Regions from separate parts of the Heliomicrobium undosum genome, predicted to be linked through region 2. Evidence: riboswitches for the same ligand, from Rfam matches in the RefSeq annotation. Region 2 holds a riboswitch; the other holds the start of a gene.
What was found. Region 2 has a riboswitch for cobalamin ahead of GTO91_RS15460 (energy-coupling factor ABC transporter permease). Riboswitches for the same ligand answer to the same signal wherever they lie in the genome.

Region 1: it holds a riboswitch for cobalamin, as region 2 does, so the genes downstream of both, cbiD (cobalt-precorrin-5B (C(1))-methyltransferase CbiD) here and GTO91_RS15460 (energy-coupling factor ABC transporter permease) in region 2, are expected to answer to the same signal.

Annotation. Positions count from the first base shown of each region.
Region 1 is NZ_WXEY01000002.1:20,829-35,281, forward strand. Features, by position in the region: gene recA (recombinase RecA) at 1-724, shown strand, start outside; gene GTO91_RS02125 (regulatory protein RecX) at 721-1,326, shown strand; gene rny (ribonuclease Y) at 1,697-3,226, shown strand; gene GTO91_RS02135 (hypothetical protein) at 3,373-3,894, shown strand; gene GTO91_RS02140 (TIGR00282 family metallophosphoesterase) at 4,024-4,806, shown strand; gene spoVS (stage V sporulation protein SpoVS) at 5,022-5,282, shown strand; gene GTO91_RS02150 (dipeptidase) at 5,429-6,391, shown strand; gene GTO91_RS02155 (LL-diaminopimelate aminotransferase) at 6,701-7,882, shown strand; gene GTO91_RS02160 (hypothetical protein) at 7,984-8,259, shown strand; cobalamin riboswitch at 8,273-8,444, shown strand; gene cbiD (cobalt-precorrin-5B (C(1))-methyltransferase CbiD) at 8,551-9,762, shown strand; gene cbiE (precorrin-6y C5,15-methyltransferase (decarboxylating) subunit CbiE) at 9,675-11,009, shown strand; gene cobI (precorrin-2 C(20)-methyltransferase) at 11,010-11,726, shown strand; gene cobM (precorrin-4 C(11)-methyltransferase) at 11,723-12,490, shown strand; gene GTO91_RS02185 (cobalt-precorrin 5A hydrolase) at 12,487-13,650, shown strand; gene cobJ (precorrin-3B C(17)-methyltransferase) at 13,647-14,336, shown strand; gene cobK (precorrin-6A reductase) at 14,333-14,453, shown strand, end outside.
Region 2 is NZ_WXEY01000025.1:26,308-40,760, forward strand. Features, by position in the region: gene GTO91_RS15395 (HlyD family secretion protein) at 1-410, opposite strand, end outside; gene GTO91_RS15400 (efflux RND transporter periplasmic adaptor subunit) at 407-1,678, opposite strand; gene GTO91_RS15405 (TetR/AcrR family transcriptional regulator) at 1,699-2,292, opposite strand; gene GTO91_RS15410 (DUF362 domain-containing protein) at 2,487-3,632, opposite strand; gene GTO91_RS15415 (TMEM165/GDT1 family protein) at 3,695-4,354, opposite strand; gene trmB (tRNA (guanosine(46)-N7)-methyltransferase TrmB) at 4,635-5,324, opposite strand; gene GTO91_RS15425 (RluA family pseudouridine synthase) at 5,356-6,387, opposite strand; gene GTO91_RS15430 (flavodoxin family protein) at 6,401-6,970, opposite strand; gene GTO91_RS15435 (YjfB family protein) at 7,171-7,353, opposite strand; gene glgP (alpha-glucan family phosphorylase) at 7,614-9,284, opposite strand; gene GTO91_RS15445 (hypothetical protein) at 9,465-9,641, opposite strand; gene GTO91_RS15450 (HD-GYP domain-containing protein) at 9,763-10,986, shown strand; gene speD (adenosylmethionine decarboxylase) at 11,062-11,433, opposite strand; cobalamin riboswitch at 11,731-11,912, shown strand; gene GTO91_RS15460 (energy-coupling factor ABC transporter permease) at 12,148-12,822, shown strand; gene GTO91_RS15465 (energy-coupling factor ABC transporter substrate-binding protein) at 12,819-13,154, shown strand; gene cbiQ (cobalt ECF transporter T component CbiQ) at 13,193-13,891, shown strand; gene GTO91_RS15475 (energy-coupling factor ABC transporter ATP-binding protein) at 13,934-14,453, shown strand, end outside.

The sequences.
Region 1 (14,453 bases), on a different contig from region 2:
CCGCAATCTCGGCGTCGATATCGACAACCTGCTCGTCTCCCAACCCGATACGGGCGAACAGGCCCTGGAGATCTGCGAGGCCCTGGTCCGCTCCGGCGCCATCGACGTGGTCGTCATCGACTCCGTCGCTGCCCTCGTTCCCAAGGCGGAGATTGACGGCGAGATGGGCGACGCCCATGTGGGCTTGCAAGCGCGCCTTATGTCCCAGGCGCTGCGCAAACTGACCGGCGTTGTCTCCAAATCGAAGACCTGCTGCCTCTTCATCAACCAGATCCGCGAAAAGGTTGGCGTCATGTTCGGCAACCCCGAGACGACACCGGGCGGACGGGCGCTCAAGTTTTACAGTTCCGTCCGGCTGGAGGTCCGCAAGGTGGACACCCTCAAGCAGGGTTCTGACATGATCGGATCCCGCACGCGGGTGAAGGTTGTCAAGAATAAGGTGGCCCCGCCCTTCAAGGTGGCCGATTTCGATATCATGTACGGCGAAGGCATCTCCCGCGAAGGCAGTCTTGTTGACCTGGCTGTCGACATGGGCATCGTCGAGAAGAGCGGCGCTTGGTACTCCTACAAAGGCGACCGGCTCGGTCAGGGCCGGGAGAACGTCAAGGAATTCCTGCGCAACCATCCTGCGCTGGCGGCGGAGATTGAAAGCATGATCCGGGGACGCACCGAAAGCGCACGCTTGGCCGCTGTCGCCGCCCCTGCCGCAGGAGACGCTGAATGAGCGCAGCCATGGGTCCTTCGGGATTCGGCGGCATGCGTGGAAAAGGGAAAACGCCTACAGAGCCGGTAACGCCGGAGGAGGCCTGGACAAAGGCCCTCCTCTGGCTTTCTCGTCGTTCCCTGAGTCGTCGTGAGGTGGAGACCCGGTTGCGCCGCCTCGGCCTTGCCGAAGAGAGCGCCGAGGAGGTTATCGAAGATATCATTGAGCGGCTTCTGGAGCGGGGATACCTCGATGATAGCCGCTTCGCCCGCTCCTTTGCCCGTTACCGTGTCGAAACCTCCTCCACAGGCTCCCAGCGGTTGATACGGGACCTTGCCGTCCGGGGCATCGAGGAAGAGGCGGCGAAAACCGTCATCGACGAGTTCCTCCCGGAAGCGGAAGAGGAGGCGCGGGCGCGCAGGCTCGCCGAAAAAAAGCTGGCCGAGTGGGCGCGCTCAAGACGATTTTCTCATGCTGACGCCGGCGCTGTTGAGCCGGGCCTGCGGCGGGAACTGGCCGCCCGCCTGGGACGTCACCTGCAGCAGAAGGGATTCCCTCTTTCGCTGATCTACCGGCTTCTTGACAGCCTGGAGGCCGAAGGGCGGTTCACTTTTGATGTTTAGGCAACGTGCCGTTGATGCTGGTGAGGACGTGGACAACTTGACACAATATCTGAAAAATATTAAAATAGTCAAAGGGAAGTAAAGGTTTTCGTGGAGTTTTTCACGCCGCTTGTGACGGGCGTTTCTTATATATTACATTCAACAGCGTTCCCTACGTGTGAGGATATAGGAGCATCTCGACCCTCTCCGGGTGCTGTGATGGGCATATAAGAAAATAGGCGTCACAGCCTCCTTTTGGCAGGCTGTGAGTCATTCGCCATAGATACAGGTGGAATGAATCCTCCCAAAACCGAGTTTCTTCTCGGTTTTTTCTATTTTGCCAACTACTTTATTTATCGTTAAGTGGAAAAGCGAGGAGGTGAAAATATAAGTGGAATGGATTATTGCCGGCTTATTGGCCGTCATCGCTTTTGTGGGCGGGATTTTTTACCGCAAGTCCATCGCTGAGGGGAAAATCGGCTCTGCTGAAGACCGGGCGCGCCAGATCGTGGATGACGCCGTGAAAGAGGCGGAAGCGAAACGCCGCGAAGCGGTCCTGGCGGCCAAGGACGAGGTTCACCAGATGCGCACCGAGGCCGAACGGGAAAACCGGGAACGGCGCAACGAGTTGCAGCGTCTGGAACGTCGCCTGCTGCAAAAGGAAGAGTCCCTGGATCGGAAGATGGAATCGATGGAGCGCAAGGAAGACAACCTGCAGCGCCGTGAAGATGAAATCGAAAAACTCCGGGCCGGGCTGGCGGAAACGCTGCAAAAGCAGGTGGCGGAACTGGAACGGCTGTCCGGCTTGACCTCGGAAGAGGCGCGGACGCTGCTCCTGTCCAACATTGAAGACGAAGTCAAGCATGAAGCGGCCATGATGATCAAGACGATTGAGAACCAGGCCAAGGAAGAGGCGGAAAAGCGCGCTCGCGAGATCATCTCGCTGGCCATTCAGCGTTGCGCCGCCGACCATGTGGCTGAATCGACCGTCTCCGTTGTGGCTTTGCCCAATGACGAGATGAAGGGCCGCATCATCGGCCGTGAAGGACGGAACATCCGGACCCTGGAGACGCTGACGGGCATCGATCTGATCATCGATGATACGCCGGAAGCGGTCATTCTCTCCGGTTTCGATCCCATCCGCCGCGAGGTGGCGCGGATCGCCCTGGAGAAGCTGATCCTGGACGGGCGGATTCACCCGGCTCGGATCGAAGAGATGGTCGAGAAGGCTCAAAAAGAGGTGGAAACACGCATCCGCGAGGAAGGCGAACAGGCCACTTTTGAGACGGGCATTCACGGTCTCCATCCCGAACTCATCAAGCTCCTGGGCAGGTTGCGCTGGCGCACCTCCTATGGGCAGAACGTGCTCAAACACTCCATCGAGGTGGCTCACCTGGCTGGCCTGATGGCTGCCGAATTGGGCGTCGATCCTGTCCTGGCTCGCCGAGCCGGTCTGTTGCATGACATCGGCAAGGCCGTCGACCATGAGATGGAAGGCAACCACGTCAGCATCGGCATCGACCTGGCCAAGAAGTACCGCGAATCGCGGGAGGTCATTCACTGTATCGCCGCTCACCATGGCGACGAAGAGGCGCGCACCATCGAGGCCGTCCTTGTGGCGGCGGCGGACGCCGTATCGGCTGCCCGGCCGGGCGCCCGCAGAGAGACCCTCGAATCTTACATCAAGCGTTTGCAAAAGCTTGAGGAGATCGCCGACTCCTTCGAAGGCGTTGAAAAAGCCTTCGCTATCCAGGCCGGACGTGAGATCCGCATCATGGTCAAACCGGACAAGGTGGATGATGCCGAGTCGCTCCGTGTCGCCCGGGAAATTGTCAAAAGGATTGAATCTGAACTGGAATATCCCGGTCAAATCAAAGTCGTCGTCATCCGCGAAACCAGAGCGGTTGACTACGCCAAGTAAACCGTTGTCGAGCGAAGGCCGATCCGCTGCGGGTCGGCCTTCCTGTTTTGCCAGCAGCTTTCCCCAGGTTCGCGGACGAATAGGGAAGGATTTTGCCATCCTATGTAGAAACAGTTCACATTCGATAGCCGCGAGGAGTGACCCTTTTGAGCTTACGTTTTAAGCAGGGACCGGAAGTAAACGGCAGCATGGGACTGCTCATCTCGATCCTGGTCCGTTATCCGGAAGTAGGCACCGTCAATTACGACCCGGCGCGCCGGGTTTTAAAGTTCACCTTTCTCCTGCAGCGCGAGAGCAGCAAGGACAAACTGCCTGCCATCGCCCAGGGTGTCAAAACAGCCCTGGAGGTCTTTCACGAACTGGAGGGTCTCTCTCCGTCGGTTACATCGGTCGAACCGCGCCTCGGCGATGGCCTGGCCAGCCTGGAGGTCTACCGCGATGTGGAAAGCCTCTCATTGAACGAGATTGCCCTTCTGATCGACCTGCTGAACCAGCAGGCCGGCCAGGTGATCCTCTCGGAAGATGAGGGGGAAGCATTGCAGGAAGAGGAGCGATTGTGGCAGGAAGAACTCATTTCTCATATGCTGGACAGCTTGAAGAGCGGCGGCTATGACCAACAGGTCTATGCTTTCCGGGAAGAGGGCCGGGTCATGGTCTACAATAAGTGAGTAAAGTGATCGCTTCGGACATAGCCCAATCGGGATCAAGGGAAACTGTGGTTGACATCAGCCACAGTTTCCTGCATAGTGGGAAAATACAGCAGAGAGAAAAAAGACTACGTTGGAGGCCGAAGGGATTTGCGCATTCTGTTTATCGGCGATATCGTCGGCAAGCCGGGACGGCGGGCCGTGGAATTGATGGTGCCCAAGTTGGTGCGGGAGCGAGCGATTGATTTCGTCATCGCCAACGGTGAAAACGCCGCCGGTGGCAACGGCATCACCCGGGAGATCACCCATGAACTGCTCGACCGGGGGATCCATGTGCTGACAATGGGCAACCACGTCTGGGACAAACGGGAGATCATGGACTTCATCGACAGCGAGCCGCGCCTCATCCGTCCGGCCAACTACCCCATGGGTGCGCCAGGGCGGGGGTGGGGCTTGTTCACGTTGCCGAATGGAAAACGGATCGCCGTGGGCAACTTTTGCGGCCGTGTCTTCCTCGATAACCTGGACTGCCCCTTTTACGGTGTGGGCCGAATGCTTGAATCGCTGCACGGTCAGACCGATTATGTGTTCGTTGACTTTCACGCCGAGGCTACGTCGGAAAAGGTCGCCTTTGGCTGGCACCTGGATGGGCGCGCTGCAGCGGTGGTGGGCACCCATACGCATGTGCAGACAGCCGATGAGCGTATCCTGCCCGGCGGGACTGCCTATATCAGCGATGTAGGGATGACGGGCCCCCACGACTCCGTGTTGGGCGTGAAAAAAGAAGCGATCCTGCGGAAGTTTATCACCGGCTTGCCGGTCCGCTTCGAGACGGCCACAGGACCCTTGCAGTTTTGCGCCGTCATCATCACCCTGGGCGATAAGGGGAAAGCAACGAAGATTGAGCGTGTTTTCGAGAGGTTTGACGGTTAAGAGAAATCGTAATGGCAGTGGGATACAAGCAGACGATATAGGCAAAGGAGAACGAGGGGCGCCCGGCAAGCAGCGGGCGCCCTTGTCCATTCTGGATCGATATTAACAGGATAAAAATGGAGAAAAAATAGATTGAAAAAAAACAATTTTCGGTGTACTCTAGAAACACACATTAGTGGAAATTACAAGAAAATAACAACAGGGAGGCCGTTGACATGGAAGTGCTCAAAGTATCAGCCAAATCCAGCCCGAACCGAGTGGCAGGCGCCTTGGCCGGCGTGTTAAGAGAGAGAGGCGGCGCCGAGATTCAAGCCATCGGGGCGGGCGCCCTGAACCAGGCAGTTAAAGCGGTCGCAATCGCACGCGGCTTTGAAGCTCCCCGGGGGGTAGACCTCATCTGCATCCCCGCCTTCACAGATATCCAAATCGATGGGGAAGAGCGGACAGCGATCAAACTGATCGTGGAACCGCGCTGACGCGAACGCGAAGCGCCACGTACATAAGCAATCGGATACCTGCCTCTCGTGGGCAGGTCTCTTACTTTCTGGGGGCTTGTTTATCTGTTCGGTATCCCTTATCTTCCGATGTTAACCCTTGTATGTCAGTGAAAGGGGGAATCCCCTTGTTCCAGGCTGTAGACGCCCATTGTGACACCTTGCTAAAAGTCCGTGATGACGGTTTCTCATTTTCCGACGATGGTGCTGCCGCCGTAAGCGCCGGTTCCTTACGGCGGGGAGGAGTAGTCCTGCAGTTTTTAGCCGCCTATATCGGCGAGGCTTATAAACCTTACGGCAGCCTCCGGCGTACACTGGAGTTGATCGAAGCGTACCACCGGATGGTCAATGGGCATCGCCGGTTCCTTTTTCCGCTTCGGTGGAAGGAGGAAATGACTCAAGTCGGAAATCGCTGCGGCGCCCTGCTGGCGATTGAGGGAGGCGAGGCGCTTGCCGGATCCCTCGCCTTGTTGGACATATTCTTTCGTCTCGGCGTCCGCTCCATCGGTTTGACCTGGAACCAGCGCAACCTCTTGGCAGACGGAAGTTGGGAGGAAGGGAGCAGGGGCGGTTTGACTCGATTTGGACGACAGGTGGTCGACCGAATGGAGGCTCTCGGCATGGTTGTAGACGCAGCCCATATCGCGCCAGCCGGCTTCTGGGATCTCGTCGCCCTCTGCCGCCGGCCCTGGCTCGTCTCCCACACCTGCTGCCGCAGTTTGCAGGATCATCCCCGCAACATCGATGATCGCCAGATCGCGGCGTTGGCAGAGAAGGGCGGCATCATGGGGATCACCTTCTACCCCGAATTTCTCGGTGAGTCACGGGGGGATGTAGAGGGTGTGGCGGATCATATCGAGCAGGCGTGCCAGGCGGGCGGCGGTGTTGAACACGTCGGTATCGGCAGTGATTTTGATGGCGCTGACCGCTTCGCTCACGGTTTGGAAGGGGCCTGTTGCCTGCCGCGGTTGTGGGAAGCATTGGGGAGAAGGGGTTTTTTAGACGACCAGATCCGTGCCGTTGCTGGCGGCAATCTCATACGACTGCTCGCCCAATCCCTGCCGGAGCGACCGGGTGAAATACCGGAATGATTTAAGAAAATGGTAAAATATGAAGATTTCGTGTATGGGTAACGGAGGCGGAAGCAAAGAATAGGGACAAGGAACGGGACAAAGGGGGAGGCCGCATGGAGCGTCGAGACCTCCATTGTGAAACTTGCTTGTATGCCGATCGTGTCGGGGATTGTCTTCCCTGCAATGAATGCACCGACGGAAGCGAATACGAGTCGTCGATAGAAAAGGAAATGGACTGAGGGAGAAAGTAAGGAAACCTTGAAACATCCCCCGTGATAGGACTAGAATGAGAGTTGGCAATATGTGAATACGGGGGAGATACATAGCATGTTTGAATGGAAACCGGCTCGCCGGATGGCTAGCCTATCATCTGCCATGTTTTCGCGCATGGATGCGCTCCGGCAAGAGGTAGAGTCAGGCGGCGTTGATGTCATCAACCTCGGTATCGGCAGCCCTGATCGCCCCCCGGCTCCCCATGTCCGGCAAGCGCTCATGGATGCGCTGGCCCGAGACGACGCCTACGGCTATGCTTTAACGGACGGGCTGATCGAGTTCAAAAGCGCCGTCGCCGATTGGTACCGGGAACGGTTCAGCGTCAACCTCGATCCGAAGACAGAGGTCCTCTCCCTGATGGGCTCCCAGGACGGCCTCGGCCATCTTGGTCTCGCGCTGCTCGATCCCGGTGATATCGCCCTTGTCCCTGATCCGGGATACCCGATCTATACGGCGGGCGTCCTTCTCGCCGAAGGTGTCCCCTATCCGCTTCCGTTGGAACGGGAGCGTGACTATCTGCCCGATCTGGACGCCGTTCCGGAAGACATCCTCCGCCGGGCCAAACTGATGATCCTGAATTACCCGAGCAACCCCGTCGCAGCGACGGCGGAGCTAGACTTTTTTACCCGTGTTGTCAATTTCGCCCGCCGCAACAACATCATTGTGCTCCACGACATCGCCTATTCGGAATTGGCCTATGATGGCTACCGACCAGTCAGCTTCCTGCAGGCGCCTGGCGCCAAAGAGGTGGGTATCGAGTTCCATTCTGTATCCAAGTCCTATAACCTGGCTGGGTGTCGTCTGGGTATGGCGGTCGGCAACCGGGAGGTTCTGGCCGTTTTGGCCAATCTGAAGTCCAATATTGACTATGGCGTCTTCAAGGCGGTCCAATGGGCGGCCGTGGCGGCCTTGCGGGGACCCCAGGCGATCGTCGAGGAAAACGCCGGGGCCTACCAGCGCCGGCGCGATGTTCTCGTCGACGGCTTGGCCCGCATCGGCTGGCAGATGGATAAGCCGAAGGCCTCCATGTTCGTCTGGGCGCCTGTGCCCGAAGGGTTTGCCTCCTCCTTCGCCTTTGCCGAGGAACTCTTGCGTGAAACGGGTGTGCTCGTCGTCCCAGGCAACGCCTTTGGGGAGCGCGGCGAGGGGTATGTGCGCATCGCCCTGGTTGTCCCTGAAGCGCGATTGGAAAAGGCCGTCGAACGGATCGCCAAGCGATATCGTTTCGGCGGTTGAGCCAAGTCTATCTTTACGATCGATCGACGTCTCTCTTGTGGGATAGTTCGCCTGCCTTTGACATAAAATGGTGATAAGACACAGGCAGGAGGGCGGGACCCATGGGAGAAGGAAATCGCGAATCGCTGGAAGCGCTGAAGGACGAAGTGGATTACCTGCGCTCACGGCTGAATCAGTTGAGACTCAGTCGCCGTGTGTTGATGGCATTGCTGGAGACGGTGGACAGTGAACGGCGGGATGCGATCGCACGCCTCGAGGCGGAAAACCGCCGCCTGCGGCGATCTCGGCGAAGTGATGTCGAAAAACTGTCCCTGATCCGCAGTGACGACAGAAAAGTTCTTTGGATTTGCAGGAATGATTCAAAAGACGGCGAATAATTTTATGTATCACATTACGCATATTCGGGGCAGGCGTCACGTATGACGCAGGGAAGTCGGTGCGAATCCGACGCGGTGCCGCCACTGTGACGGGGAGGGCGCTTCTAAGGCCACCGGGGAACCGGGAAGGCGAAGCGTTCCGATGAGCCTGAGCCAGGAGACCTGACTGCCCCCACCGCGAGAACCCGCGCGCTACGGGGGAGGTGACCGGACCGGGGAATGGTCTTTTGATTCCCCAGGTTTGCATTTGTGTCAAATCCCACACCTTGCTGAGGGGGTGGGATTTTTTATGTGCGGGGAGAGTGGGAACAACTGCGAAAAGGCTATACGACGGGATCCTGCGCCGCCGCTGCGGCCAAGGCGGCGACAGGTTTCCTCTATGGAACACTTGGAACACTCGCCGAGACACCAAACGAAGCAACAGAGATTCCCGCTGCTTCAACGTTGCAAGAATCACTGCCGGTGGATATCCCGCTGCCCTATGACGGACGGCTGATCGTCAAGGCGGAACGCATCGATGAGCACGAGCCCTCTGTCAATGGAAACGGGGGAGTTACCTACCAGGTAATCAAGGATGGGGGCGATGACCCCGATGCGACCCACGGCATGGCGATCCGCGTCACTGCCCTGCCTGCGCCGGAAGGGATCCACATCGACGGGGGGCTGGGCGTCGGCCGGGTGACCAAGCCTGGCTTGGCCGTGCCGGTGGGGGAAGCGGCCATCAATCCGACGCCCCGCGCCATGATCACAGCCGCCGTCAAGGAAGCGCTGCCGCCCGGCAAGGGGGTTCGCCTCACCGTCTGGGCGCCGGAAGGAGAGCGGGTCGGACCTTCGACATTGAACCCTCACCTGGGCGTCGTCGGCGGCATCTCCATTCTTGGAACAACAGGCATCGTCAATCCCATGTCAGAAGAGGCGTTCAAACATAGCCTTGAGCCGCAGATCGATATCGCGCTGGCTGCCGGACACCGGACCCTCCTGCTGACACCAGGTCACATGGGCCGGCGAGGGTTGGAGCAGCGGGGAGCGCCCGCTGACGCCATCGTGCTGACGAGCAACTTCATCGGCCATATGCTCGACGCCTGCGCCAAAAAAGGTGTCCAGGAGATCCTGCTCTGGGGCCATGTGGGGAAGCTGGTCAAAGTCGCCGGCGGCATCTTCCACACCCACAGCAAGGTTGCCGACGGGCGCAGGGAGATCATCGCCGCCCACGCAGCCGTCTGCGGCTTGCCCTTGGAACTCGTCCAAGCGGTGCTGGAGGCCAACACAGCGGAAGCGGCGGTGGAACTGCTGCATCGAGCTGGCCGTCTTGACTTGTTCGACCACCTGGCCGAGGTGGCCGCCGAAAAAGCAGCCCAACGTTTTCGCGGAACTGTTTCGGTCATATTCACAGATTTGAAGGGAGAACCGCTAGGGTGGAGTCGCCATGCAACGCTTCCGGGATTCGACCGGGATTTCCGGTCACTGTCATCGGCATCGGTCCCGGCACAGAAGAATATTTGACACCAGCGGCGCTGCGGGCGGTGGAGGAGGCCGATGTTCTCGTCGGGGGGCCTCGCGCGCTGGCGCTCTTCGCCGGTTACAACAAGCCGGGACGGATCATCGACCGTCGTCTCGATAACCTTATCGACTATATCGCCTCCGAACGGCTATCGCGGCGTCTTGCCGTTCTCGTCTCCGGAGACCCCGGCTATTACAGCCTGTTGCCCCGTCTGATCCGTTCTCTCGGCGACGAACCGATCAAGGTCATCCCCGGTTTGAGTTCCCTGCAGATGGCCTTTGCCCGCCTCAAGCTCCCTTGGCAGGAGGCTGCCTGGAAGAGCATGCATGGCCGTCCTATGGAGGATGCCCTCGAAGCTCTCCGGCATCCGGGGTGGGTAGCCTTCCTGACCGATCCCGACCACACGCCGGAAGCGGTGGCCGCCTACCTGGATGCACAGGGGGAGGGGGAACGGCGCGCCTATGTGACGCGCAACCTTGGTTATGACGATGAGTCGGTCGAGGCTGGCACTGTACATACATTTGCACTTGTGAAAACAGGAGCGTATCAGCCGTCCCTGTTGATCGTCGAGGGGGGCTTTGACGTCGAATCGCACGGCAAAGAGAATGCCGGATCGAACAGCCAGACAGAGACGATTCTGGGCGTCCAGCCGGCGAAGGGTCCACTTTTAATGACAAATGTCGGCTTGCCGGATGATGCCTTCATCCGCGGCCAGGTCCCCATGACCAAGTCGGATATCCGGGCGCTCACCCTGGTCCGGGCGCAGGTCGGTCCGGGGGACATCGTCTGGGACATTGGCGCAGGCACCGGTTCGATCAGCGTGGAAGCGGCCCTCTTGTCAAGGGGCGGACGAGTCTTCGCCGTGGAACGCGGCCAGGCTGGCTGCGATCTAATCGAAGCCAATGCGCGAAAGCAGGGCGTAGACAATCTGGTTCCAGTGCTGGGTGAAGCGCCGGAAGCGCTCGTCCACCTGCCGGCGCCGGATGCGGTGATCATCGGCGGTTCCGGCGGAAAACTTCCGGAGATCTTGCAGAATGTGTGGGGTTGCTTGAAGGCGGGCGGCCGGTTGGTCCTCAACGCCGTCACCGTCGAGACGGTGGCCGTTGCTACCCAATGGCTGCGGGAACGGGGAATCTCTTTTCAGGCCAGTCAGATCCAGGTGAACCGGCTGGAGCCTGCCGGAACGGTTCACCTGTGGAAAAGCCAGAATCCCGTCGTCATCATCTGGACCCGAAAGGAGAGTGGCTGAATGCTGGGACGTTTTTACGGCATCGGTGTCGGACCGGGCGATCCGGCGCTGCTGACGCGGCGGGCCGTCGCCCTGTTGGAGACGACGCCGGTGATCTTTACGCCCCGTGGCAAAGGGGGCGGCGAGGGTGTGGCGCTGACTATCATTCGCGACATCCTGCCTGAATCAGCAGAGATTGTTCCGCTGCACCTACCCATGATCCAGGATGACCGCCTCCTCCGGGATGCCTGGGAGGAAGCGGCGCGGCAGATTTACGACAGGTTGGCCGCCGGGAAGGATGCGGCTTTCGTCACCATCGGCGACTGCCTGCTCTTTTCCACCTATGGATACCTGTTAAAAGCGCTCCGGGAGATCGACCCTGACCTATCCGTCGAGAGTGTGCCGGGTGTCACCTCTTTTTCGGCCAGCGCATCGCGGCTCAACCTTCCCCTCGCCGAGGGCGAGGAGCCGCTGCTCGTCGTCCCGGCGCTGCGCGACCCGGAGGAACTGCGCCCGCTGCTGCGGCAGTTTCCCAATCTGGTCCTGATGAAGGTGGCTTCTCGCTTTGACGAGATTTACCGGGTGTTGCAAGAGGAGGGACGGGCCGAATCAGCCGCCTTTGTGGCCCGCTGCGGGACGCCGGAGGAGCGGATCGTCTGTGACCTGGCTTCTCTGGTCGGACAAAAGCTCGATTATCTCAGCCTGTTGATTGTCAAACCAAAGGGGGTGTCGATTTGATCAGTTTTATTGGAGCGGGACCGGGTGATCCCGATTTGATCACCGTCAAGGGGCAGAAGCGCCTCGCAGAGGCCGATGTGGTCATCTACGCCGGATCGCTCGTTAACCCAGCTGTCCTTCACGTCTGCCGGCCTGAGGCCGAGATCCACAACAGCGCCTCAATGACCCTGGAGGCGGTGCTGGACGTCATGGAGCGGGCGGTGGGAGAGGGTAAAAAAGTGGCCCGCGTGCATACGGGCGATCCCAGCATCTACGGCGCGATCCGGGAACAGATGGACGCCCTCGACGATATGGGCATCCCCTATGAGGTCATTCCCGGCGTCAGTTCCTTCCTGGCCGCCGCCGCGAGCCTGCGCAAGGAGTTTACACTCCCCGACGTCTCCCAGACGGTGATCATCACCCGATTGGCCGGACGGACGCCGGTGCCGGAAAAGGAATCCCTGGCCGGCCTGGCGCAGCATAAGGCGTCGCTGTGCATTTTCCTCAGCACCCACCTGCTGGATCAGGTGACGGCCGATTTGATCGCCGGCGGCTATCCTGAGGATACACCGGCTGCTGTCGTCTACAAGGCCTCCTGGCCCGACGAAAAGGCGGTCCAGGGAACCTTGCGCGACATCGCCGGCAAGGTGGCAGAGGCCGGGATTTCCCGCACTGCCATGATCATGGTGGGCCAGTTTCTTGAAGGCCCTTACCAACGTTCCCTCCTCTATCACCCTGAGTTTGCCCACGGATACCGGGAGGCTGAACGGGGGAGCGGCGAGTGAACGTGCTGGCGCTGACGCCGGGCGGGAGCGCCCTGGCCCGGCGCATCGGCAATGTTTTTCCGGAGGCGCGGCTGTGGCTGCCTGCGGATGGAGACGGTGGTGTCCCTGAGGGTGGCCGTTCAGACGTGACCGATCATCCCAACAGCGCTGGTAGAATAGACGCGGCTATCGTCAATGGCGCTGTTAAAACTGCGATTTCCCACTGGCGCCCCCCTCTGCGGGACACCTTCGGACCGATTTTTTCATCGGGTAAGCCGATTCTCTTTATCGGCGCGCTCGGGATCCTCGTTCGCCTGCTAGCGCCTCGGATCGCCGACAAGCGCACCGACCCACCGGTGATCGCCCTAGATGAAGGCGGACGTTTTGTCATCAGCGTTCTGGCCGGTCACTGGGGCGGCGCCAACGAACTGGCCGAAGAGGTGGGCCGGCGCATCGGGGCCATCCCGGTGATCACGACTGCCACCGATGTGGCCGGGTTGCCGGCTGTCGACACCTTCGCCCGCCGCTGGGGCGCCCGCATCGAACCATGGGCGGCTGTAAAAAAAATCGCCTCAGCCCAACTGCGGGGGGACGCGATCAAGTGGCTGGCCGACGAACGGTTCCTGCCTGTTTTGAAGGAACTGGAAGCAGACTTTCCCTGGCAGCCCTTGCGGGAACCCATAGGGGAACCAACGATAAGCCGGGTGCTGTTCTCATCACGCTGGGTGGAGCCGCCGGTCGACCTCCGGCTCTTTCCCTGCTGTCTCGTCGCCGGGATCGGCTGCCGCCGGGGCGTGTCGCTGGAACAGGTGCATGTAGCCTTCCAGGAAGCCTGCCGGATCGCTGATGTTCATCCCCGGTGCCTGACTGCTATCGCCAGCGCCTGGGTGAAGGCCGAAGAACCGGCCCTCATCGCCCTGGCGAAAACCTATGATGTTCCCTTCCGCACCTTTTCCGCCGATGAAATACAAGCCTGCTGTGACAGCCACCGGGAGATCGGCGGTTCCTCTTTTGTGGCTGATACGATTGGAGTGAAAGCTGTATGCGAACCGACTGCGCTGTTGACACATCCTCAAGCGCGGCTCCTGTTGAAGAAACGGGCTGCCGGCCCGGTGACCGTGGCCTTGGCCGAGGTTCCCTGGCCGTCATCGGATTGGGACCAGGCAACCGGGACCAGATGACGGGGCGGGCGTTACAAGCCATCGCCCAAGCCGATGTGATCGTCGGCTACAGCACCTATGTGAGGTTAATCGAGGACCTGATCGAGGGAAAAGATGTGCAGGCCTCGGGCATGCGCAAGGAGATTGACCGGGCCTGCCTGGCCGTCGATCTGGCACTGGAAGGAAAAGCGGTTGTCGTCGTCTCCAGCGGCGACCCCGGTGTCTACGGCATGGCCGGCGTGGTCCTGGAAGCGGTGCAGCAGCGGGAGGCGCAAGGACAGGTCACCGTGGAGGTGATCCCCGGCGTCACGTCCGCCACCGCCGCCGCCGCCGTCTTGGGCGCGCCGCTGATGCACGACTTTGCCGTCATCTCCCTTAGCGACCTGCTCACCCCCTGGGATCTGATCCGGCGGCGCGTCGAGAACGCCGCTGCCGGCGACTTCATCATCACTCTCTATAACCCGAAAAGCACCAAGCGGGTGCACCAGATCGAAGAGGTGCGGGAACTGCTGCTCCAGCACCGTCCGCCTTCCACGCCGGTGGGCATCGTCCGCAACGCCCGGCGTGAGGGCGAGGAGAGGGTATTGACCACCCTGGGAGAGTTTTTAGAGCACCCCATCGACATGTTCACCATCCTGGTCATCGGCAACTCGCAGACCTATGTCCGTGACGGCTGGATGATCACCCCGCGGGGATACCGCTGGTGATTTGGGTCGTCGCCGGAACGCGGGACGCCCGCCGGTTGATCGAAGGGATATGGCGGGCCGGACTGCCGGTCATCGCCAGTGTCGTCAGCGAATACGGCGCCCAACTCCTCCAGGAGG
Region 2 (14,453 bases):
AGCCGGTGGATCTTGGTTTCCTCAATCCGGGCCGATACGTAGAGATTCCGGAAATCTGCAAGCAAAAAGAGGCGCTGCCCCGGCGATACCAGTTCTCCGTCGTTGACGTTCTTTTTCATGACCATGCCCGTGCCAGGCGCCCGCACCAGGGCGGCATCGCGGTTTTGCAGGGTCGTGTTTTTTTCTTCCAATCGGACCATTGTCTCTCCGGCCTGGACCAGATCGCCCTCTTTGACACGGATTTCCATGACCCTTCCAGCGATCTCCGGCCCTACCTTGATCATGTCGGCGTCGATGCGGGCGTCATCGGTTGTGACATAGCGGACGGAATCGACATAGGTGTAACCGGCGTAGCCAAGGGCAGACAAGAGCAGGGCGGCGCCGGCAATTTTCGCGATCTTCTTCTTCATTTTGCCGCTCCCTTTTCGGCGATCACTTGAATGGCGTCGCCGTCTTTCAAGTCGTTCTGACCGACGGTGATGATTTTTTCTCCCCCGTTGAGCCCGCTCAGGATCTCGATATTGCTGCCGTCAGAGCGGCCGGTCAGCACGGGGCGGGTGGTGACGGTGGAACCGTCGGTGACCATGATGACGCGCTCACTGCCGCGCTTGACAACGGCGTTTTTCGACACCACGATAGGCGACCTGGCCTCACCATTCGGCAGGGTGACCTCGGCGTACATGCCCGATTTCCAGAGCCCCGACTGGGGAAGGCTCAATTTGACGGGATACTCTTTGCTGGCGCTGTTGGCGATGGGGCTGACGGCGATCACCTTGGCCTCAAAAACCTCTGAGGAGACCTGTTCGATGCGCGCCTTCATCGCCTGACCAACCTGGATCTGCTTGATATACTCCTCAGGAACGCTCGCTTCCACCACCGGTTCGCTGCTGACGATGGTCAGCAACGTGTTGGCCGCAGGCGCTGTAGCCGCCATCTCCCCTTCATGGGCAGGCTTGGAGGCAATGCGGCCGTTGACGGGAGCGGTGAGCACTGTCGCTTCGAGGTTCAGCCGCGCCTGGTCGACGATAGCGCTCATCTGCGCCACGGCGGCTCTTAGGCTCTCCAGCGTCTGGGCGGTGGCCCCTTCGAGCATCTGGCTCTGTTGCTGCAGCAACTGCTCGTAGGTGGTCTGGGCCTGTGTCAGGGCCAGTTGGGCCGACTCGAGTTGATTTTTCGAGGCTGCGCCGGCGTCAAAGAGCGACTGCGTCCGTTCCATCGTCTTCTTGGCGATGTCCAGGGAAGCCGCCGCAGCGGTCACCTTTTGTTCCATCTGCTGCCGCTCCTGCGGCCGCGCGCCGTTTTCCGTGTCAGCCAGCCGCGCCTGGGCGGCCCTCAGGTTTGCTTCTGCCTGGGCGAGGGCGACGCGGTAGTCGCGGTCATCCAGTTGAATCAGCGGCTGACCGGCTGTGACTTCTTGTCCCACATCGACGAGGACCTTGACGATCCTGGCGTTGAGCTTGCTCATGATGGCCGATTCCGTTTCCCCCATGACCCGTCCGGTTACCACACGGGCCTTGTTAAGTCCCTGTTCCCCCACTGTTTCGACGACCACTTTATGTACCTTCGAATCGGGGGCCGCTCCGCCGCTGCAGCCGGTGAGGGTGAGCGCTGTCGCAACGACACACCCCAGGGCGATCGCTTTGACACCGATTTTCCGATGGATTTGTTGGTTCGGCATGTCTGTCCTCCTGTCTTCTGCTATGGCTGTGTCCAACTATGCAAGAGCAAGGCGATGCTGCCGCGAACGAACGCCTCGTCCAGCGGGGGCAGGTGTTCCATCTGCATCCGTTCCTTGTGCAGATAGGCCGTAAAGAAGTGCCCAAAAAACATCTGCACGGCGATGCGGGAATCGATGGGCGCCAGCTCGTCGGCAGCGATCTTGCGGTCGAAATAGGATTTCATCAATTCCGTGTTCTGCCGAACGATGTCCATGAAAAGACCGCCGAACTCGCCATTGTGCAATCCCTCACTGACGAGAATGGAGATCAGGTTTCGCCGTTCCCGCAAAAAACCGACAAACCCCATCGCTACCCGGAACAGGCCTTCGTCGATCGGCTTCTCTTCAATCTCGCCGATCAATTTTTTCAGGACCGTCGCGAAGGTCCGTTCCCGCAAGGCCTCACGAAAGAGTTCTTCCTTGTTCTCAAAGTAGTGATAGATGGTGCCGACGGTGACGCCGCATTTCTGGGCGATGCGCTTGATGGTGGCGCCTTCATACCCGTGCTGGCAGGCAAGCTCCATAGCCGCCGCCTTAAACATGTCGCGCCGTTCGGAACCGCAAAGGTCCGTCAACTCTTTATCGCCTCCCACGCCTGCTAATCTAGCGCCTGCCGCGCCTTATGCGCCTCTGCGCCTGTTTAAAATCCCTACTCTTCGTAGACTTCAACGCCTTCTAGCCGCTCCTAAATGAACGTTCATTTAGCAAACTTCATTTTTTCATGAAAGAGAAAACCTGTCAATATAAAAAAAATCCGCCGACTTTTCAATCAGCGGCGAGAACCGAAGAGCAACCGGCTAAGTCCCGTCTGGCGCACCTCGACGGCCCGCTCGGGGCACATCTCCTGGCAGCAGAGGCAACCGATGCACTTGTCCTTGTCCAGTTGGGGGATCCCCTCCATCTGTAGCGCGTCGGCGGGACAACTCTGCAGGCAGATGCGGCAACCGATACACTTGTCACGGTCGAAGGCGGGCAAGGGCCTTAGCGAACGTGAGATGGGTCTGGCTAAGAAGGGCGGCAGGTGGTTTTCGACGAAGTTGACCCGGCGGTGCGAGGCCGGGCGGAAAGGAACCGGCGTGATCCTTTCACCATCATCCAACAGGAGCAGCGGTCCGACGAGCCCCCGCGCCTGGGCGACGCGGTCCATCTCGATGTCCTTGACGGCGATCAGGGACAGGGCGTAGTGGTCCAGGCTGAAGGGACAGCGCGAGGCCAGCAGGTACCCGAATGGTTTCGGTTCCCCCGCCGTCGGCCCGTCTCCCTCCATGCCGATGACGCCGTCCATCACCGTCAGCGCCGGACGGAGGGCCAGGTTGAGTTCCACCAGCAGTTCGCCGAAGGGCTTTCGCTCCTGCACCCGGAAATGGTATTCGGCCTTGCGCATCCCCGGGATGGCGCCGTAGAGGTTTTTGACCGCCCCCGTGTAACCCGTCTGGGCATGGGTCTTGATCTTGGGTAGGTTGATGATGGCGTCGGCTTCGTAGAGCACTTTGAGGAAGGACACTTTGCGCAGCGGGCTCCGCTCCGTGAGGGGAACTTCGACTTCGGCCGTGTCATAACTGACCTCGATGCCTAACCGCTCCGCCACGGCAGCCATGCCCGTCTTTTTATAGACCATCCTCAATCCGGCCGTGTTGGCCGAGGGACCGCCGGGGCTGTCGACAATGAAAGGCGTCGCCCCCAAGGCGATGACCGCCTTGGCGACAGCTTCCACCAGGGCCGGATGGGTCGTCACGGCGGCTGCCGGATCTTTCCCCATCACCAGATTCGGTTTGAGGGCGACCCGCATGCCAGGGCGGATCGTGACGGCTAAGCCGCCCAGACGCTCCAGCAGGCGCGCGACAGCGGTGTCTATCTCCCCCTGTTCATAACTCCGGCAGGCCGTGATCGCCACTGCTTTTCCTTTTCCGGTCAAATTCCGTCACCTCGAATCGCTTCCACTAGTATCATACTCGCTGGGGAGATTTAGCCGAACAATCACTCCGAACGGGCAGGTTCTTTTCCCCCCCGCGTCAGCATGTATAAGGCGATCCCCGTGATCACCGTGATCCCCGCCACCACCGCATAGCGCATCGCCGGATCGTGAACGGTGGCGATGATTCCGGCGTAACCGAAGAAGATAAAAATCGCCGCCGAGGCGTATTTGACGATCCGTTCGGGGATCTTCTTGCCGAGGACGACACCGACGAGGATGCCAATCACATTCGAGATCATCATCCCTGTCGTCGTGCCCATCCAGACGGGGATCAGGTTGTGATACTTCGCCGCCAGGGCGACGCTGGCCAACTGGGTCTTGTCCCCCATCTCGGCGATAAAAAAGGCGATCGTCACCGTCAGGAAGGGGCCGAAGTACTCCTTCTTGTCCTCCCCCTCCAATTCATCGCCGCGGACCGTCCAAAGACCGAAGAAGATAAAGGAAATGGCCGCCGCCAGTTGGATCGTCTCCATCGGAACAAATGCGGTCAGGTAATCCCCCAGCGCCACCGCCAGGAGATGGTTGAGCAGCGTGGCGACGAAGACACCGGCCAGGACCGTCGCCGCCTTATAGCGGGTGGCAAAGGCCATGCCCAGCAACTGTGTCTTGTCTCCCATTTCCGCCAGCACAACAAAGATGGTGGATGCCCAGAATGCTTCCATACAGTTTCCTCCCTTAATGCATTGATGGTCATACGCGGACAATGCTTTGACTTACATTCGCTGGGGTTACAGAAACAGGCGAAAAGGGGAGAGCAACAAAACAGAAAGACCTTGGACACGCCAAAAAACGTGTCCAAGGTCTCGTTAAGCCGGTGTTATCCAAACCGCAGATACGGCTTGTCCAGGCCGGCAAGGCCAGGCGCTGACGCCAGTTTGTTGACCTTGCCTGTGAAACTACTCCCCTCAGGCGATCTTATGGTAATCCATAAATCGGGCCCTGTCAATCCCGAGAGCACAGCGCCGCCTCACAGCGATAAATCGGCATCCCCTGACGGGAGAATCGGCGCTCATACTCCGTCATCACCCTTGCCGACAACGCCATTGTCTCCAGCGCAGGGTCCTTGTGCAGATCGAAAGTTACCTGTTCGAGCGCGAAACTGTTGGCCTCGAACTCCTCCAGGGAAAACCGGAAGAGGTTCTCATTGTCCGTCTTGAAACGGACCTTGCCGCCCGTTTTTAGATAACGCCGGTAACGTTCCAGAAAGCGCCGGTGGGTCAGCCGCCGCTTTGCATGACGCGCTTTGGGCCAGGGGTCGGAGAAGTTTAGGTAGATGCCGTCGACCTCGCCGGCGCCAAAGATGTCGACGGTCTGCTCCACATCGATCCACAGAAAAGCCAGGTTGGGCGCCTCCCACTTTTTCGCCAGTTCCAGCGCGTCCAGGAGGACCTCCTCGCGCAGTTCAGCGCCAATCCAGAAGCGTTCGGGACACTCCCGGGCCATTTCATTGATAAACCGTCCCCTGCCTGTGCCGAGTTCCAGATGGATCTCCACCGGCTCCGGCCGTTGAAAACCGAACCGACTGGCGATATAGTCCTGCCACCGGCCTTGCCATTCCGCAGGCTCCGTCACCAGCCAAGGGGTATACTGCAAAATCTTTTCCCGCGTACCTGGGATTCGTCGTAACCGCATATTAACCTCGTTTTTTCACGCGAATCGATTTCTATTTTACACTATCCTCGTTGCAGTCCAGGTCGTTTTGACCGTCTTTTGTTTTTCTGTCTTCGTTTTCACTTCTGTCGTTTGCGTTCCCGCCGATCAGGCTGGCCATATCTTCGGGAATTTGGGAAGTAACCTTCACCGCCTCACCGCTGCGAGGCTGGAGTAGCGTCACCCAGGCTGAATGCAATGCCTGACGGCCGATGCGGAACGAGTCGCCCCCATACAGACGGTCCCCGAGCAGCGGCGTGCCCAGATGGCGGAAGTGCACCCGGATCTGGTGGGTTCGCCCCGTTTCCAGGATAACCTCCGCCAGTGCCAGATGCCGTTCCGGTTCCGCTTCAGCTTCCGCTGCGCCCTTCGTCTCCAAGGCTGACGGTTCAAAAACCTGCGTCACCCGGTAGCGGGTGATCGCTGTTTCTCCGTCATCGCGGACCATGCGTCGCATGTGATGTTCGGGGTCGCGACCGATGGGCGCGTCGATGATTCCCACCGGCTCCGCCGGCAGACCGCGCAAAATGGCCAGGTAACCGCGCTGCAAGCTCCCGTCGCGGAGTTGCCGATCCAGCGCTTGGTGGGCGAAAGCGTTCTTGGCGAAGACACAGATGCCTGTCGTGTCTTTGTCCAGCCGGTGCAGCGGCCGAACCCTCGCCTTAATCCCCTTCTCGGCGAAGTAGTGGGCCACGCCATGGGCCAGGGTCGGCCGGAAGCGTGCCCTCTGTTCCGGCGGGTGCACCTCGATCCCCGGCGGCTTGTCGAGGATGAGCAGGTCGGCGTCTTCGTAGAGCACCTTCAGGTCCATGGCGACCGGCGCCAGGTTGCCTTCCTCCTCCTGATGAACACAGACTTCGAGTAGATCGCCTTCCTTGACCCGCCGGTCGAGGTGGGCCCGTTTTCCGTTTAGACGAAAACCGTCGGTCCGGGTCAGGATCTGCAAGCGCCGGCGGGAAAATCCCAGGCAGAACTGCAGAACGCTGCCAATGCGCCGCCCCTCTTCCTCCGGCTTAATCCGGTGAGCCAACCATTCCTTCGACACGGCCACAATCCTTTCAATAGGTATGGATCTTCTCGATCAACTTCGCCACATTCTCGCCGAAACGGCGCACCGTACGCAGGCCTTCCTCATCATTCATCGCCTCGCCGGGGTTGCGGCCAAAGACGATATTCCAGTAGGTGGATCCGGCGACGATCATCTCGCTGATAAAGTAAAACATCAGCATCTCCTGGAGCGTCGACGTCAAGCCGCCGCGCCGGCCGACGGCGATGGGGCCGCCCACCTTCCAGGACAAGAAGCGGTCGCTGGCCATGGAGACCATGCTGATCCGCTGCACCGCCGACATCAGGTCGCCCCGGGCCGTTCCGAAATAGACGGGCGCGCCCACCACTAGACCCTGGGCGTCCCGGATTTTATCGATGATCTCATTCAGGCCGTCATTGAGGGCGCATTTGCCCGACTTGCATTGGCCGCAAGCGACACAGGACTGGATGTTCTTTCCGGCCAAAGAGACAATCTCCGTCTCCATGCCCGATGCCTGAATCGCCTCAGCGCAGGCTTGCAGCACCTGCATCGTATTGCCTTTTTGACGGGGGCTTCCTGAGATGAGGATGACTTTCTTCATACACTATCCCTCCATCATGCGTTCCTATGCGCCAGCGATTCCGGCGCTGCTGTCAGATCCTCCAGAAAGTGTATCATAATCTCCCCCTCCGGGGAATCGGGCGGCCCCTTCCGATAAAGATAAAAAGCGCCTCTTGTCTGTAAGGACAAAAAACGCTTTGTAAACCTCCCGATGATGGCTTACCTATCGAGGACCGATACCTAGGCCCTCACGTCGATCCGCTGGCCCAGACGGGGATTGACGCTCTGCTCCATCATCCGCGTGTCGGCGGAACCCTGCTGCTGCGCCATATCCATCGCCTTTTTCAGCACCAGCATGTGGACGATGTCCCCGTTGGATGCGGCGTTGACCAGCGTCGGCGCAGGAAGTTGGGATATGTTCATGCCGCTCACCTCCTGAGTTTTCCCGAACCAAAAGCCCAGGCCTGTCCGCTTGCGCTAGCCTGTTCTTTTTCATTATAGCGGTTCGTTCCCCAGCGCGCATAGGACCCAAGTCGGAAAAAACAAAAAAGCCTTGCCTTTCCGGCGCCCCCTTCGCGATAATAGGCAAAAAAAGCGGTTCCACCGGCAATCCGGTTTCCCCGCTTTTTCGCATCTACAGGCGCAGTGTGCGTCTCTTCCGTTCCCTCGGCCAGTCCTTACCGTCACACCGACTGATTCAGCAACTGCCGCTTGTTCGTCGTCACCGGCGTGTACATGAGGTCATAGTACTCGCGGCACATGCGGTGGGAGGAGAACTGCCAGCGCGACATGTCGATGCTGAGCATCATCATCTCGACCCAATGCTTGCGGTTGTGGTTGTACATGGGCAGCACTTCCTGCAGCAGCACCCGGTAGAGGGACTTCATGTCCAACTCATCCTGCTCCTGTGGCGAAAGGTTCTCGCCGGGGTGGAAGTCGAGCAGCCAGCCGTTGATACCGTGCTGCACCCCTTCGCCAACCCAACCGTCTTCCACGCTCAGGTTCAGCACACCGTTCATGGCCGCCTTCATCCCCGAAGTGCCCGAGGCCTCCTGGGGCCGGCGCGGGTTGTTCAGCCAGATGTCGCATCCGCGCACCAGCAGCGTGGCGATGTCCATGTTGTAGTTCTCGATGAAAACCACATTGTCGGGGTATCGCTTCTGGAATTCCACCAACCGTGCGATGATCTCCTTGCCCATCATATCGGCGGGGTGGGCCTTGGCCGAGAAGATGATCTGGATCTTCCCCGTCGACAGGTAGGCATCGATCACTTCCGGATTGCGGAAGATCAGATCGCCTCGCTTGTAGGAGGCGGCCCGGCGGGCAAATCCGATCAGGAGGGTGTCCTCCCGCAGGTTCCCCAGCCCTTTTTCCTTGACATACTCGATCAGTTTTCGCTTGTTGTCCATATGGATGGACCAGAGGTCTCCCCGCGTCTCGAAGGCCTGTTTGATCCGGGGGTCCTGCCAGGTGCCCGGATGGACGCCGTTGGTGATGGAAAAAATTAGAGGAATCGACTCCAGGTGCCCCCACATGCGGTGAACCGTGCGGCCATGGAGCTTGGAAACGCCGTTGGCCATATAGGAGAGGCGCAAACCGGCCACGGTCATGCTGAAGGGATCGCCGCCGAGGTCGCGCATCTGATTGTAGTTGAGGCCGTTGTAGGCGCCCATCCGCCCCAGCGTGTCATGGTCGTGAACCTCATTGCCTGCAGCGACCGGCGTATGGGTCGTGAAGACGATCTCCTGGCGTGTGTTGTGCCAGGCGCGCTCAAAGGATTGGCCCTGGTTCATCTTCTCCCGGATCAGTTCCAACCCGGCGAAAACGGCATGGCCCTCATTAAAATGATAGACATCGATCGACAAGCCGAGAGCGCGCAACGCCCGGATCCCGCCGATGCCCAGGATCATCTCAGCTGCGATGCGTTCCTGCCGCCCGCCGCCGTAGAGGCGCTGGGTCATCCAGCCATGGGGGCTGCCCGGAAAACCGGCGTCCAACAGGTAAAGGGGCACATTCCCCTGGTTGTCGAGCACCCAGACCTTGCAGACCACATCATGTTCCCAGATGCGGACCGATACGGACACACCGGTGTCCTTCAGATCGGGGAACTCATAATCGCGGTACACATCATAGGGCTGACCGTTGCTGTCAATGTGCTGTTCTGTATATCCCTGGCGCCAGAGGATCCCGACGGCCACCATCGGTCGTCCCAGTTCCCGGGCCGCCTTGATGTAATCGCCCGCTAAAATGCCCAGACCGCCCGAGTAGATCGGTATGGAAGCGTTCAAACCATATTCCATGCAAAAATAGGCGACATGCGGCAGTTCCGTGCCTGCGGAATAGAATACGTTCAATCCCATTCACCTCTTCTCGCGCATTTGCCCACGATTCTATGATAACGGAACTGGCGTCCAGTGGCTACATTTTTCTGGATCCTTTTTCAGTATGTTAAAAAAAAAGAGAGCCGACTATTTTGCCGACCCCGTTCGTTGAACTGATTACCGGTCTATTCAACTGTACGATGCGCCTGTTGGTCAGGCCACATGGTCCCGCAACTCGCGAACGCCTTCCTGTTCGCAGTAGGGGCAGGTCCGGGTGCGTTCGATTTCGCCCAGCATATCTACAGCCAGTTCCGCCTGGGAACGGGCGGGAACGATCACGTTGCGCACGGTGCCGCATTCGGTGCATTCCGCCGTAAACCGCTTGATCACAATATCACCTCCTTTGCCGGTTCAGAAAAATAAGGGGCAACACGACTTTATCTTATGGTAATATGGATGATAGATCTGTGTAGATCTCATTAAAAATCTGCAAACAATTGGAGGCATCCGGATGGCATCCTATACCCCCGTCGACCTCTCCCGGCTGCTCGGCGCCCTCTCCATGGCCCTGGACTTCACTACCCACGGGCTCTCGCGCCACCACCGCCGGGTTGCATACATGGCAGTCACACTCGGACGGGCGATGGCGCTTCCGGTCAAAACACTGAAGACCCTCTATTGCGCAGCCAGCATTCACGATATCGGCGCCGTCACCTTTGCCCAGAAGAGCGACCTCTCCCGCTTTGAGATCCACTCGCCCAAGAGCCATTGCGAACTCGGTCGGCGGATGCTGGCGAGTTCGCCCCAACTGAGAGAAGCCGCGATCATCATCGAACACCACCATGACCACTGGGACGAGCCGGGCCGGCAGGATGCTCCCGTCGATCCCACACTGCTCCTGCTGGGTGACTTGATCCACCTGGCCGATCGCATCGAGGTCCTCCTGACACCCGCCCATATCCTCTCCCAGCGCCGTCAGGTCATGGACGCCATCAACAACATGTTCGGAACAGTCTTCCGCCCCGAATTGAAGGACCTCCTCAACGAACTGGCAGGGAGAGAGAGCTTTTGGCTTGACCTGGACTCCCCCTTCATCGACGAACTGACCCGGCAGGCCGTCGGCGCCGACGAGCATACCATCCAACTCCCCTATTGCGAGTTGAAGGGTCTGGCATCGATCTTCGCCCGCATCATTGACAGCAAGAGCCGCTTCACCCTCCGCCACTCACGGCTGGTCTCGGCCTCGGCGACGCTTCTGAGCCAGTTATTCGGCTTCTCTCCCGCCGACGCTGCCCGCATGGAAGTCGCCGGCCTCCTCCACGATATCGGCAAACTGAGCATCCCTGAGGAGATTTTAGAAAAACCGGCTCAACTGACGCCCGACGAGTACCTGATCATCAAACAGCACACCTATCACAGCTACCACATCCTGAATCAGGTTCCGGGCTTTTCCGAGATCGCCCAATGGGGCGCCTACCACCACGAGCGCCTTGACGGCAGAGGTTACCCCTTTCACATCCCAGGGGAAGAACTCAGCGTCGGCAGCCGGATTGTGGCCGTAGCCGATATCTTCTCGGCCCTCGTGGAAGACCGCCCGTACCGGGATGGCCTTTCCCGCGAAAAGGTCGAATCAATCCTGAAAAAGATGGTCCTGGAAAAGGCCATCGACGGCGATCTGGTCGATCTTCTCTGCCAACACTACGACGACTTCGAAGCGTTGAAACAAACCATGTAAGCCGTTTTCATCAGATCAAAAGAATGGCATTAGAAAAAGCCTGGCGATGACCAGGCTTTTTTTCACGCGCCGTCGTTATTTCAGGACCTCGATCGGTCCGTCGCCGCGCTTGAGCAGCTTTACCGACGTCTTCTTGGGAACCAGCACCTTGATCATGTGGTTGATGGCCACTTCCGGATCCACCGTCTCCCCGCAGGTGTAGCAATCGAGGGCGGCAAAACCCTTCTCGGGATAGGTGTGGATGGAGATATGGCTCTCGGACAACAGGACCAGGACCGTCGCGCCTTGCGGCTCAAACTGCTGCTTCTGGGACGAGAGAACCGTCGCTCCGGCCGCCTTGGCGGCTTCAATCATCTGTTCCTCCAGGAACCGGGCGTCGTTCAATTTTTCGAAATCTACGCCCCAAGTGTCAATGGTGACATGTCGTCCGAAAGTGGAGTAATCCATCATTTCGGCCCCCTTCCCAGCAAATTGGATGCCGGGACCTACGTGATCCATCCGGGGGTGGGTCTAGACCCGCCCTAACAGGGACGTTGGTCTGTTTGAAGCAATCCAAACCCGATTTGGATGAATCCTGGTTCCCACCACAATGAGTATATTAATATCATAAATGGCGGGGCAAATCAATACTTTTTTTCGAGAGGATTTTATTGCCTGAACCTTGCGACACCCTTGCCCCGCGCGCCTTGACGTGTTACGATTGCATATAGATAGTGCTTTCCATAGCTATCTGAAAAATCGAACACGGTTACCCTTGTTGCAGGCGCCGCTCAGCGGCTGAAAAGGGAATGAGGTGTAAAGCCTCAGCAGCCCCCGCTACTGTAAGGGAAGACGACCCGCCACAGATCCACTGGACTTCGGTCTGGGAAGGAGGCGGGACCGGATGACGCCCGAGCCAGGAGACCTGCCCGCAACAAACGAAAGACCCACTTCGGGAGGAAGGGAGGGCTTTATTTTGTTGCCTATGGGGAAATCTCCACCTGGCGCAGACAATCTACCGCTTGGTCCAAGGCGATGACCGAAATCGAGGAGCTTGCAAGCATGCGATTGTAGTTTTTAGTACATATATATTCTCCAGAACGATACAGCAAGCGACGAAAACACCGGAACTTAGATAGGAAATCCCTACAACCACCCCTACACAAAAAGGAGTGTCTGCGAATGCATATCATGGAGGGCTACCTGCCCCTTAGCCATGCCGCTGCCTGGACAGCCGCCTCAACGCCCTTCGTCGTCCATGGGCTGCGGTCGATCCAAAAAACCGTCCGGGCCAATCCGGAAGCCAAAATGCTCCTCGGCGTCACCGGAGCCTTCTCCTTTGTGCTATCGGCGCTGAAACTGCCTTCTGTCACCGGCAGTTCCTCCCACCCGACCGGCACCGGCCTGGGCGCCGTCCTCTTCGGCCCCACCGTGATGACCGTTCTCGGCGCCATCGTGCTGCTCTTTCAGGCCCTCCTGCTGGCCCACGGCGGAATCACCACCCTGGGCGCCAATGTTTTCTCCATGGGCATCGTGGGACCTTTTGCCGCCTACGGCGTCTACCGGTTGGGACAGCGGCTGAGCCTTCCCTCCAACGTCTCCATTTTCGCTGCCGCCGCCATCGGCGACCTGGCGACCTATGTGACAACGACCTTACAACTCGCGATCGCCTTCCCGGACACAGCCGCCGGCGTCGCCGGTTCCATCGTCAAATTCGGTTCCGTCTTCCTGGTTACGCAGGTTCCCCTGGCGCTGGCTGAGGGCCTTTTGACCGTCCTTATCTTCAATGCTCTCTCGAAATACTCGGCCAACGAACTGTCTGCGCTGAACATCTTTTCGAAAGAGGTGAAAGCATGAACTGGCTGCGGAACAAGCTTGTCCTGATTACGGCTGCCCTTTTTCTGACGGGCGTTCCCCTGGTCATGCATTTCACCGGCGATTTTGCCGGCGCCGATGATCAGGCAGGCGAAATGGTGCAGACCATCGCCCCTGATTACAAACCCTGGTTCGAATCCCTTTGGGAACCGGGAGAGGAGGCAGAACCGCTTCTCTTCGGCTTTCAAGCCGCCGCCGGCGCCGCCTTTATCGCCTACTACTTCACACGCCGCCGCAAGAGCAGCGGATCCGACATGAGCGCCGGTTCCGGAATGGGCGGCGGCATGGGGCGCAATTCCGTCGGCAACGCCTGATGGTGAAATAGAACAGTTCACAAACGGGGTCTAAACAGATGCTCTACACGATCGATCAGTGGGCTTGGGCCAACAAACTGCGGGACAAATCGCCGACTGGGAAAGGGCTTGCCGCCCTGGCAGGGCTGCTGGCTAGCCTCCTCTCCCCCACGCCCTGGCTGCCCGGCTTGATCACGCTCCTCTCCGGCGCGTTGATCGTCTTCGCGGCCCGCGTACCCCTGTCCATCTTCGTAAAACTGTTGACTGTGCCTGGCCTCTTCCTCTTCACCGGGTGCATTACAGTGGCCTTTTCGCCATCCCCCCTTGACCCCGTGGCGCAGGTGACTATCGGTCCCTACACCCCTGGCATATCAGCTGCCGGTCTGGAACAGGCTGGCATCCTCTTCTTTCGATCCCTCGGCGCCACAGCCAGCCTCTATTTTCTCGTGCTTACCACGCCGATGGTCGATGTGATCGAACTAGCGGCCCGCTTGCGGACGCCCAAGATTGTGACGGAACTGATGCTTCTCATCTACCGCTTCATCTTCGTGCTCATGGAGACGACTCAGGCCATCGTCGTGGCCCAAGAGTCCCGACTCGGCTACTCCACGAAAGCCAACAGCCTTCGCTCCCTCGGTATCCTGGCGGCCAACCTATTCGTCCGCTCCCTCATCCGTTCCCGTGAGCTCTACATCGCCCTGTCGGCCCGGGGGTATGAGGAAGAGCTTCGTGTACTGCCACGCGCCAGAACCCCTTAAAAATAGCACCAGAACTCCCTAAAAAAGAGGATGGTTTTCATCGTGACAGCCCTGTTGGAAACGGAACAAGTGGAATACAACTACCCCGACGGCAACAGCGGCCTTCGGGGTATCGATCTTTCCCTCCCGGCGGGACGCAAGATCGCCGTCGTCGGCGCCAACGGCGCCGGCAAGTCGACCCTCTTCCTTCATCTCAACGGCGCCTTGAAGCCGCGCCGGGGTGTCGTCCGTTTCCAGGGTAAGCCCATCGATTACTCCCGCCGGGGCCTACGCGAACTGCGCAGCCACGTCGGCCTCGTCTTCCAGGATCCTGACGCCCAGCTTTTCTCCGCTTCCGTGGAACAGGACATCTCCTTCGGCCCCCTCAACATGGGCCTTCCCGAGGCCGAGGTGCGCCGCCGCGTCGACGCGGCCATGGCAGCGACAGGGATCACCGAACTGCGCCACCGGCCCGTCCACGCCCTCAGCTACGGCCAGAAAAAACGGGTCTGTATCGCCGGTGTCGCGGCGATGCGCCCGCAGGTCATCATCCTGGACGAACCGCTGGCCTGGCTCGACCCCG